Regions from separate parts of the Paraburkholderia steynii genome, predicted to be linked through region 2. Evidence: riboswitches for the same ligand, from Rfam matches in the RefSeq annotation. Region 2 holds a riboswitch; the other holds the start of a gene.
What was found. Region 2 has a riboswitch for cobalamin ahead of cobW (cobalamin biosynthesis protein CobW). Riboswitches for the same ligand answer to the same signal wherever they lie in the genome.
Positions count from the first base shown of each region.

Region 1: it holds a riboswitch for cobalamin, as region 2 does, so the genes downstream of both, BLT65_RS21015 (TonB-dependent receptor domain-containing protein) here and cobW (cobalamin biosynthesis protein CobW) in region 2, are expected to answer to the same signal.

Region 1 is NZ_FNDI01000011.1:177,705-182,517, forward strand. Features, by position in the region: gene BLT65_RS47935 (ABC transporter ATP-binding protein) at 1-245, opposite strand, end outside; gene BLT65_RS21010 (FecCD family ABC transporter permease) at 242-1,303, opposite strand; gene BLT65_RS21015 (TonB-dependent receptor domain-containing protein) at 1,310-3,292, opposite strand; cobalamin riboswitch at 3,357-3,619, opposite strand; gene BLT65_RS21020 (hypothetical protein) at 3,840-4,202, shown strand; gene BLT65_RS21025 (cell division protein ZapA) at 4,199-4,516, shown strand; RNA gene ssrS (6S RNA) at 4,581-4,762, shown strand.
Region 2 is NZ_FNDI01000021.1:58,487-63,299, reverse strand. Features, by position in the region: gene cobN (cobaltochelatase subunit CobN) at 1-2,266, opposite strand, end outside; gene cobW (cobalamin biosynthesis protein CobW) at 2,276-3,373, opposite strand; cobalamin riboswitch at 3,565-3,835, opposite strand; gene BLT65_RS31005 (hypothetical protein) at 3,969-4,550, opposite strand; gene BLT65_RS46685 (hypothetical protein) at 4,571-4,786, opposite strand.

The sequences.
Region 1 (4,813 bases), on a different contig from region 2:
GGCCATGCGTTCACATGCATTCCGTCCAGTTCGATGTGCCCTTTCGCTGGACGCATGAGACCCGCGAGCGTCGAGATGAGCGTCGTCTTGCCCGCGCCGTTTGGCCCGGCGATGCACCAGACTTCGCTCGGATAGAACGTGTGCGTGAAGGCATCGAGCAAGGTGCGCGAACCGGCGCGCAAGGTCAGTTGGTCTGCGTGCAGCGTGGTATCGGCGCTTGAGCGTGCGTTCATGGGTGCATTCATGTGCGCCTCCGTCGAAGCAGCATCCACAGGAACACGGGCACGCCGATCAACGCGGTGATCACGCCGACGGGTAACTGCGCGGGCGCGATCACCGTACGCGCGATCAGATCGGCCCCCATCACGGCAACGCCGCCGCCGAGCGCCGCTGCGGGCAGCAGCATCCGCTGATCGTTGCCGAACGCGAGACGCAGCATGTGCGGCACGACGAGCCCGACAAAGCCGATCGTGCCGCCCGTCGTCACAGCAGCGGCAGCGGCGAGCGATGCGACCAGGTAGACGCGCAGCCGCGCGCGCATCACAGGAACGCCGAGCGCTTGCGCCGCGGCGTCACCGCGCAGCAGTACATTGAGTTGCGGCGCGATGGGTACGATCGCGAGCAACGCGATGCACAGCGCAGCGAGCGCGAGCCACGGCATGCCGCCACCGTTCAGATCGCCTGTCAGCCAGAACAGCATGCCGCGCAAGCGGCTGTCGGGTGCGACCGTCAACAGCAACGTGATGATGGCGCCCCACCCCGCTGCGATCACCGCGCCCGTCAGCAGCAGACGCGGCGATGCGTCCTGCGGCTCGCCGCGCCACAGCGCGCCGCGTGCAAGACCGAGCACCAGCAGGATCGACACGAATGCGCCGGCGAACGCCGATGCATCGACGATCCACCACGCGCAGCCCGCGATCATCGCGACGAGCGCAAAGCTCGCCGCGCCGCCCGACACGCCGAGCACGTACGGCTCGGCCAGCGGATTGCGCAGCAGCACCTGAAGCAACGCGCCTGCAAGCGCAAGCAATGCGCCGCAACCGAAGCCGGCGAGCGCGCGCGGCAGGCGCAGCGTGCGAACGATCTGCGTGGCGAGATCGGACGATACGTCAGCCGACGGCAGCAACGCGTCGAGCACGCGCGACGGCGCGACGCTCACGCTTCCGAGTGCAAGCGACGCCACGAAGACCGCGAGCGCCGCGATGCCGAGCGCCGTCCAGATGGCGAGCGCGCGTTTCGCGCTCATGCCTCGCGCGACCCGGATCGGCTGATGTTGCGGCTGACGTTGCACGAGTCCGCTCATCGCGCGTCACTGCTGCTGCCAGCCGAGCGTGATATAGGCGCCGCGCCTTGGCGTGTTGTACGTGTAGGCGAGTTCATAGTCCTTGTCGAAGAGATTCTGGATTTGCGCGGCCACGTACCACGCCTTCGTGAGGTTGTAGCGCGCGGACAGGTTCACGATGCCATAACCGCCGAGCGCCGTGCCGCTATCATCGCGTTCGCCGCTCAGGAGCCATTCGCCGCCTACACGCCAGGTGCCGATATTGCGGTTCGCGGCGAACGACGCGAAATGACGTGCGCGACGGTTCAGATCGGTATGCGTGTCTTCATCGACGGGATTCTGGAACGTTAGGGCCGCGCGCACGTCGGTCCTGCCGACGTGACCCTGCCACGATCCTTCGATGCCCTGCACTTTCGCATGCCCCACGTTCTCCGCGACGTAGATGCCCGGCGTGGTCTGCACATAGTCGATCAGGTTCGTATAACGCGTCTGGAATGCCGTGAGCTTCATCAGGCCGAGCGCATCGGATGCGTACTGCAATGCGGCTTCGACAGAATGGCTGTGCTCCGGTTGAATGAGCGGATTGCCGCTGTACGGGTAGTACAGATCGTTGAAGCTCGGCGCGCGAAACGCATCGGACCAGCTTGCAGTCACCTTCCAGTGCTCGTTGAAGTCGTAGCCATAGCCCAGATAGTAACTGTTGGCTCCGCCGAAATCCGAGTACTGGTCGCGCCGCAGGTTCGCCTGGATCTGGCTGTTGCCGAAGCGCCCCGTGTAGCCCGCGAACCCCGAGTTCACGTGACGCGCGGGCGCGCTGTACTGATTCGAGTCGAGTGTCTGGTCGAGATGCTCGTAGCCCAATTGAAGCTTTTGATCGCGCGCAAACGTGAAGTCGTTCTGCCACGTGTACTGCCGGTTGTCCGAATCGTAGCGGTACAGATAGTCGCCATTGAGCGACGTGTTGCTGCGATCGTTGCCCGTCGCGACGACGAAGCGCGTCGTCCACCAGTCGGTGAGCTTGCCGTTCGCGAAGGCTGAAGCCGTCTGTACCTTGCTGTGCAGGTTGTTGAGATCGGTGGGCAGGCCGAAGGGATTGTCGAAGCTGTCGTTGCCGTTCGACTGGAAGTAGCGCAGGCCGATGTCCCACTGGTCGTTGAGCTTGTGGCGCAGCGACGCGCTCACGCTCTCGTTGAAATAACCGTTCGCGTTCGGATTGACGGGCGCGAGCGCCGGGTCGATCGACGAAAAGCCGTCCGTCTTCGCGCGCGCGAGCGTGACGCTGAAGGTCGTGCGGCCGTCCTTGTCGAGCGCACCGTCGACGCCCGCCGCCTGGCGTTGCGTGTGATAGCTGCCGTACTCGACGTCGAAGTGAAAACGCGGCGGATGATTGCCGCCGTCCTTCGTGAACACCTGCACCACGCCGCCGATCGCGCCCGAGCCGTACAGTGCCGACACGTTGCCGTTGACCACTTCGACGTGATCGATCTGGTCGAGCGGAATCTGTTCGAGTTGCGCGTTGCCCTGGCTCACCGAATCGACGCGCACGCCGTCGATCAGCACGAGCGACTGTGTCGACGACGCGCCGCGCAGAAACAGACTCGACGTCGCACCCGGCCCGCCGTTGCGCACGACCTGCGCGCCAGGCGCGAACTGCAGCAGCCCCGGCAAGTCGCGCGCGCTGTTGTCCGCGATGTCCTGCGGATCGAACAGCGTGGTCTGCGGAATCGCGTCGGCGAGTCGCTGCGCACGACGGTCGGCCGTGACGACGATGGGTGACAAAGTCGTGGGGATTGTGTTTGACGAAGTATCGGTCGAGCCGTTGTCCGATCGATCCGTGGATGTGGCGGATGGATTCGCCTCGTCGGCCGTCTGCGCGCTTGCGGCGAGCGGGGCTGAAGCAAAGGCAATCACGGCGACCGCAGCAAGCGGCGCGCGTCTGAAGTGTGGACACAGCGGGCGCGGAAACACCTGGCGCAGATACGCCGGGTGGACAAACACGGAGGTGAGCATCGAAAGAGTCCTGTGGGCCTGTGCGCGGCCCGCTCCTCGTGGGCCGATGCCTGTACAAGGAGCGACACGTTCCTTGCCTCCGGCCGGTATCCGGGCTGACGACTGGCCGACCCGCCTTCCCACGCATCATGCGCAGTGGCGCTTCGCACGGCATCGGCTCTATGGATGGCTCGACGCGTGCATGGGTCGACCTGCAGGAACTGCGGTCGTTGTACCGTTGCGAGGACAGCGCAGGTTGGCTCGTCCGGGCGGACTTCGCTCCCTGCTTCCCGTTTAACTGCGCGCGGCGCGATACCGCGCGCGGGCACCAGAGTGCCGCAAGTGTAGAAGTGACGTACACACGCGTCAAGAAACGCGAGGTGGTCACAGGGACGATGACGGTGGACTGTTAAAAGAGTCCCTTTTTCAAGGGTAAAAATGCGTGAATCGCGACAAGACACCTGGATAATGCCGCGTTAAAGCGCTACTGTTACGTCCTGAAACGAGACAAATGTCCGAGCGTGCGACATTCCGCGCTAGAATGCCATGTCTTTAGAGGACGCAGCACATGCTCACCGAACTCGAAACACTGTCACAGAACATCGGTCGGCTGATCGAGATCAGCCAACGCTACAACGAAGCGCGCCTCGCACTCGAAGAACAGCTCGCACAAGCGCGCGCCGAATGCGAAGCGACCCGCGTAGAACTCGAACAGACTCGCGAAGAACGCGCCGCATTGCAAGCGGAGCGCGATGCGCTGTCCGCGAAGATCGACGACGCGCAAGTACGTCTGAATGCCATCCTCGAGAAGCTGCCGCGCGCTCGCGGTCACGAGCCCGACAATCAACTCGATCTCCTCGCGCCCGAGCAGCAGGCGCAGGCCAATCACGACGCGAACCACGACGCGACCCGCCACGGAGAAAACGCATGACCACGAAGCAGATCGAAGTGTCGATCCTCGGCCAGCCCTATCGTCTCGCCTGCTCGGCGGAAACGGAAGCGGCGCTGCTCGAAGCCGTGGCCCGTGTCGATGCCGAGATGTCGAAGATCCGCTCGAACAGCAACGTGCGCGGCCAGGATCGTATCGCCGTGATGGCGGCGTTGTCGCTGGCATCGGAACTGCTTAGGCTGCAAGCCAGCGTGCGACACGGAGAATCATTTCCCGCCGAAGAAATCCGGCGTACAATGCACCAGATGAATGAGCAGCTTGGCACTGTGATCCAACAGTACAGCAGCGTGCAGTAAAGAAAATTTTGTTGGGCTTGATTGTTTTGCGGTCGGGCCCATGTTGTGGAGCAAACGTTTTTAAGCTTCCCTGCCTGGTTCGCCAAGGTCATATATTCCTTGAACCAATGCTATATGCACGGTTGCGGAAATTTGTAGCACGGGTGTGCGCGTCACTCTGTCTGATGTACCCGAAGTGCTGCTAACTGCGACCAATTCTGAACCTCAGGTTCAGGATGCCGGCCTAGCGGCTAAGGCGGGGACCTATACGAACGGCATCGGACTTTATCCGATGCCGTTTTTCTTTGGGCGTGCGCT
Region 2 (4,813 bases):
ACTCGGCCGACCAATCCGCCGACAACGGATCGAACAGATGATCCACACCGAGATCGCGCGCCAGCGCATCGATAATGCCCGCCTTTGCGCCCCGTCCATCGCCTACTGGAAAGCGCCCAAGCGCGAGCAACGTGTCGCGCCGTTGTATGCCGTCAGGCGATTGCCCGAACGTATGCAAGCCGTCACGAATCTGCGCCTCCTTCAGCTCGCACAGCCATGCATCGACGCTCGTCAGTAACGAGTCTTCCGCATCGCTATCAACAGGTGCTTCGAGACTCAGCTCTTCATGCAGCCGATGCTTGACGATCGTATCGAGAATAGTCCGGCGCAACAGCTTCGCGCGGCGCGGATCGACCATCAACGCGTCGTAGTATTCATCGACCTGGCGTTCGAGGTCCTGCAAAGGCCCATAGTTTTCCGCGCGCGTGAGCGGCGGCATCAGATGATCAATGATCACAGCCTGCGCGCGCCGCTTTGCCTGACTGCCCTCGCCCGGATCGTTGACGATGAACGGGTACAGATGCGGCAACGGCCCGAATATCGCATCGGGCCAGCAAGCATCGCTCAGCGCGACGCTCTTGCCCGGCAGCCATTCGAGGTTGCCGTGCTTGCCGACATGCACAACGGCATCGATATTGAACTGATGACGCAGCCAGAAATAGAACGCGAGATACGCATGCGGCGGAACGAGTTCGGCGTCGTGATAGCTCGCGTAATCGTTCTGTTCGCGCGAACGCGGCGGCTGAATACCGATGAACACATACCCGCATCGCCAGCCCGCGATCATGAAGCGCCCGCGCCGCAAAGTAGGATCTTGTTCGGGCGGGCCCCACTTCGCATTCAAAGCGTCGCGCATCGACTGCGGCAGACGCGCGAAGTGCGTCATGTAATCGCTCAACGCAAGGCTTTGCAAAGCGGGCCGCAGATCGCGAACGACGGGATCGTTGGTCACGCCTTGCGTCAAAGCATCCATCAACGCATCGCCGTTCGAAGGCACGTCGTCGATGCGATAGCCCTCGCCGCGCAGCATCGTCAGAATGTTCACCACGGACGCCGGCGTATCGAGTCCCACGCCGTTGCCGATGCGCCCTTCGCTCATCGGATAGTTCGCGAGGATCAGCGCGAGCTTCTTGTCCGCATTCTCTTTGATGCGCAACCTGCACCAGCGCTCGCTCAACTCCGCGACGAACGCAACGCGTTCGTGATCGGGCTGATAGCGGACCACGTCCACTTCGGTGTGCGGGCAGCGATACGCAAGCCCCTTGAAACTGATCGCGCGCGTGATGATGCGGCCATCCACTTCGGGCAGCGCGACGTGCATCGCGATGTCGCGCGAATTGAGACCGTGATTGTCGTTCACCCAGTCTTCGCGATTGCCGCCGCTCAGGATCACCTGCATCACGGGCGCGTCGCCCGCCAGCGCGAGCGGCTCGGGATCGTCGATGGCGGAAGCCGCGAACGCCGTCGTGTTCAGCACGAGCGCAATGCGATGCTGCGCGGCGAGTTGCTGCACGACATCGCGGCTGATCGTGTCTTTCAACGATGTGATCGCGACGGGCAACGGATTCATCCCGCGCGCTTCGAGCGCATCGATCAGCGCATCGAATACGGCCGTGTTGGCCGCCTGCAAATGCGCCTTGTAGAACAGAATCGCGACGACGGGCGCGTCGGGCTTCCAGCGCACCTGCCAGTCGTCGATGGTCGCCAGGTCGCGCCCGGGGTGATACAGCGCGGCGGCCGGCAACGGACTCGGCGGCGCCGGCTCCTTGCCCCAACCGAAGCCGCGCCACGCAATGCAGCGCATGAACGATTCGGCGTTGTGCGCGCCGCCCTCGCGCAGATAGCGCCACAACTGATGGCACAGGTCCGCGTCAGCCGTGCTGCGCGCGAGCAGGTTCGGGTCTTCCTGCAAGTCGCCGGAAAACATCGCGAGCGTCTGCTGCTTGCGCTGCGCCAGCGCCACGACCTGTTCGATGCCGTACGGCCAGTACGCCTCGCCGCCCAGATGATCGACGACGACGACGCGTGCATGCTGCAACACATCGTCCAGGTAGAAATCCACCGAAGCCGGCTGTCGCAGATACGTGACATTCGCCAGGCGCACGCTCGGAAAACCGTCGCCCAGACGCGGCACGACGCTCGCGAGCAGGGACAGCGTCGTGTCGGCGGAACTGAGGATCACGATATCGGCGGGCTTCTGGTCGATACGGATCACGCCCTTCGTATCGTCGACGAAACCGCCGGGAACGGTGCGCAGCAGATGCATCGCGGTGCCTTAAGCCTGTTGTTCCTGAGCGCTCAGCGCTTCGTCGAGCGCGCGTTGCAGCACAGGCTGATCGAGGTCTTCGCCGATCAGCACGAAGCGGCTCAGCGACGACGCATCGAGTTCGCCCGCCTGCCAGCGCCGGTCGAAATAGCTGTCAAAGCGCCTGCCCACGCCCTGAATCACCAGACGCATCGGCGCGCCCTGCAGCGCGGCAAAGCCCTTCACGCGATAGATCGTGTGGCCTTCGACGACCCGTTGCAACGCCGCGATCATCGCCTCACGCGACGGCGCGCGCGCCGACACGACCACGGAGTCGAACTCGTCGTGATGATGATCCGCATGCTCGGGATCATCCGCGGAGCCATGATGGTCGTGACGCAGATGAATCGTTTCTTCCGAAGCGGATTCAAGCCCGAGCAGCGCGTGCAGATCGAGTTGCCCCATATGCGCGCGCACCACCTTGACCTGCGGCGGAATCTCTTCGCGAATGACGGCTTCGACGCTCGCCTGCTGCGCTTCGTCGAGCAGATCGGTCTTGTTGAGGATCACGAGATCCGCTGCCGACAACTGGTCTTCGAACAGCTCGTGCAGCGGCGATTCGTGATCGAGATTCGGATCGGCCTTGCGCAACTGATCGACGGCAGCGGGGTCTTCGGCGAACTGACCGCTCGCGACAGCCGGGCCGTCGACCACCGTCACGACGGCATCGACGGTGAAGCTGTTCTTGATCGACGGCCAGTTGAACGCCTGCACAAGCGGCTTCGGCAGCGCGAGGCCCGACGTTTCGATCAGCACGTGATCGATCTGCTCGCGCCGCTCCACAAGCTGCTCCATCACGGGGAAGAACTCTTCCTGCACGGTGCAGCACAGGCAGCCGTTGGCAAGCTCGTAAAGCTGACCTTCCGTCTCGTTGCCGTTTTCATCGCAACCGATGCCGCAGCCCTTGAGAATCTCGCCGTCGATGCCAAGCTCGCCGAACTCGTTGACGATCACCGCGATGCGCAAACCGCCCGCGTGCTGAAGAATGTGACGCATCAACGTCGTTTTGCCGCTGCCGAGAAAACCCGTGACGATCGTCACCGGAATCTTGCGCATCTGTGTCTGCATGGTGGCTCCGTAACTCGAAATGCGGTCGAGTGACCTCGAAGTCGCGCGCCGTCCGGCAAGCGATGCAAGGTCATAAGTGATGCACGGGGACGAAAACGGCGCCGCATGGGCTTCGCGGCCCGATCGATCCGGGCGCGAAACCGCGCTGCGACGCATGAGGAATCGTGAACGCAGTGCCGCATCCCCGCAGCATGGCGTCGTTTTCTCGGGCCGGTATCCGGGCTGATGAAAGCGCCGCCTCTCCTTCCCGCGCGAGCGTTTTCGCGCAGTGGATTGTCTGCATGGGCCGCTATTGGACGCACATGCAGCGAGGCCGGCTCTGCATCGTCTGCGCGATGCCTTCACCTACCGTTGCGGGGAGCAGCATAGTTTGACCGGCGCCTGCGCACACAGCCTGCTATTTCCCGTTTAACTGCGCGCGCAGAGAGCGCGCGCGCGAGCACCAGAGTGCGGCGAGTTTAGGCCCGCCGGCAGGTAGCGTCAAGGAGAGACGGCGGCATGAGTCGTGCCTCATGCCGCCGTTCGATTGCGTGGGGTTCGCTAAAGGGGAAGTCCACCGGCTGCCGCCCTGCGACAGCCGGTGGACATGCGCAACTCAGTGCGCAGCGCCTTGCGGCGTGACTTCGATAGCCGTCGCCGAGACGAAAACCGCGTGGATCGTGTCGCCGACGTGCAGGTCCTTCAGGTCGAAATCCGGCGTGACCCTGATGATCTGCGTCTCGTAGACACCGCGCAGCGTGAGCAGGCGTTTGGCGGGATCGATCTTCTGCACAGTGGACAGCGTTTCGACCTGATGCACCGAATCCCGGCCGTCCGGGCCTTTCAGGGTCACCTGAGCATCGACGCGCTCACGGATGCCCTTGCCGGCGGGGTCCACCTTCTCGGCCTGGACGAGCAATGCATTCTTGTACAGCACGTCGACCTTCTCGCCCACGCGCAGCTTGTCGAACCCGGCCATTTTTCCATCCACCTGCATCGTGACCTCGATGCCGTCTTCGCCCTTCAGCGTGACCGTGCGAGCACCGGCGTCGAGCGCGATGATGCGCGCCTTCAGATGGATGGGCGGCGCAGCTTCCACGAGCGTATCCGCAGCCTTCGCGAGCGAGTCCGCTGCCTGTACCGAGGTCGCCGCCAGCGCGGCTGCCAGCATGACCGACGCGATCGTTGCCAGTTTCATTTTAATGTTCTCCCTAAAGGTTAATCTGCCTGTTCACGGGCAGACGCAGTCGAAAAGGCGGTGACCCGCACCACCCATTCAAATTGAGGTGAAATTTTGTTAGTTATCCGATATTTAACACCGGAAAAAACTGACGTCTCACGTCCGGCCACTATAAATGACCACCCTTGGGCTTTACCACCAATACCGCTTGAAAACAGTTTTCGAATTTGTCGAAACACGGCAAGAATCGCCATCGGGCGGGTGCGTCGGAAAACCCCGCG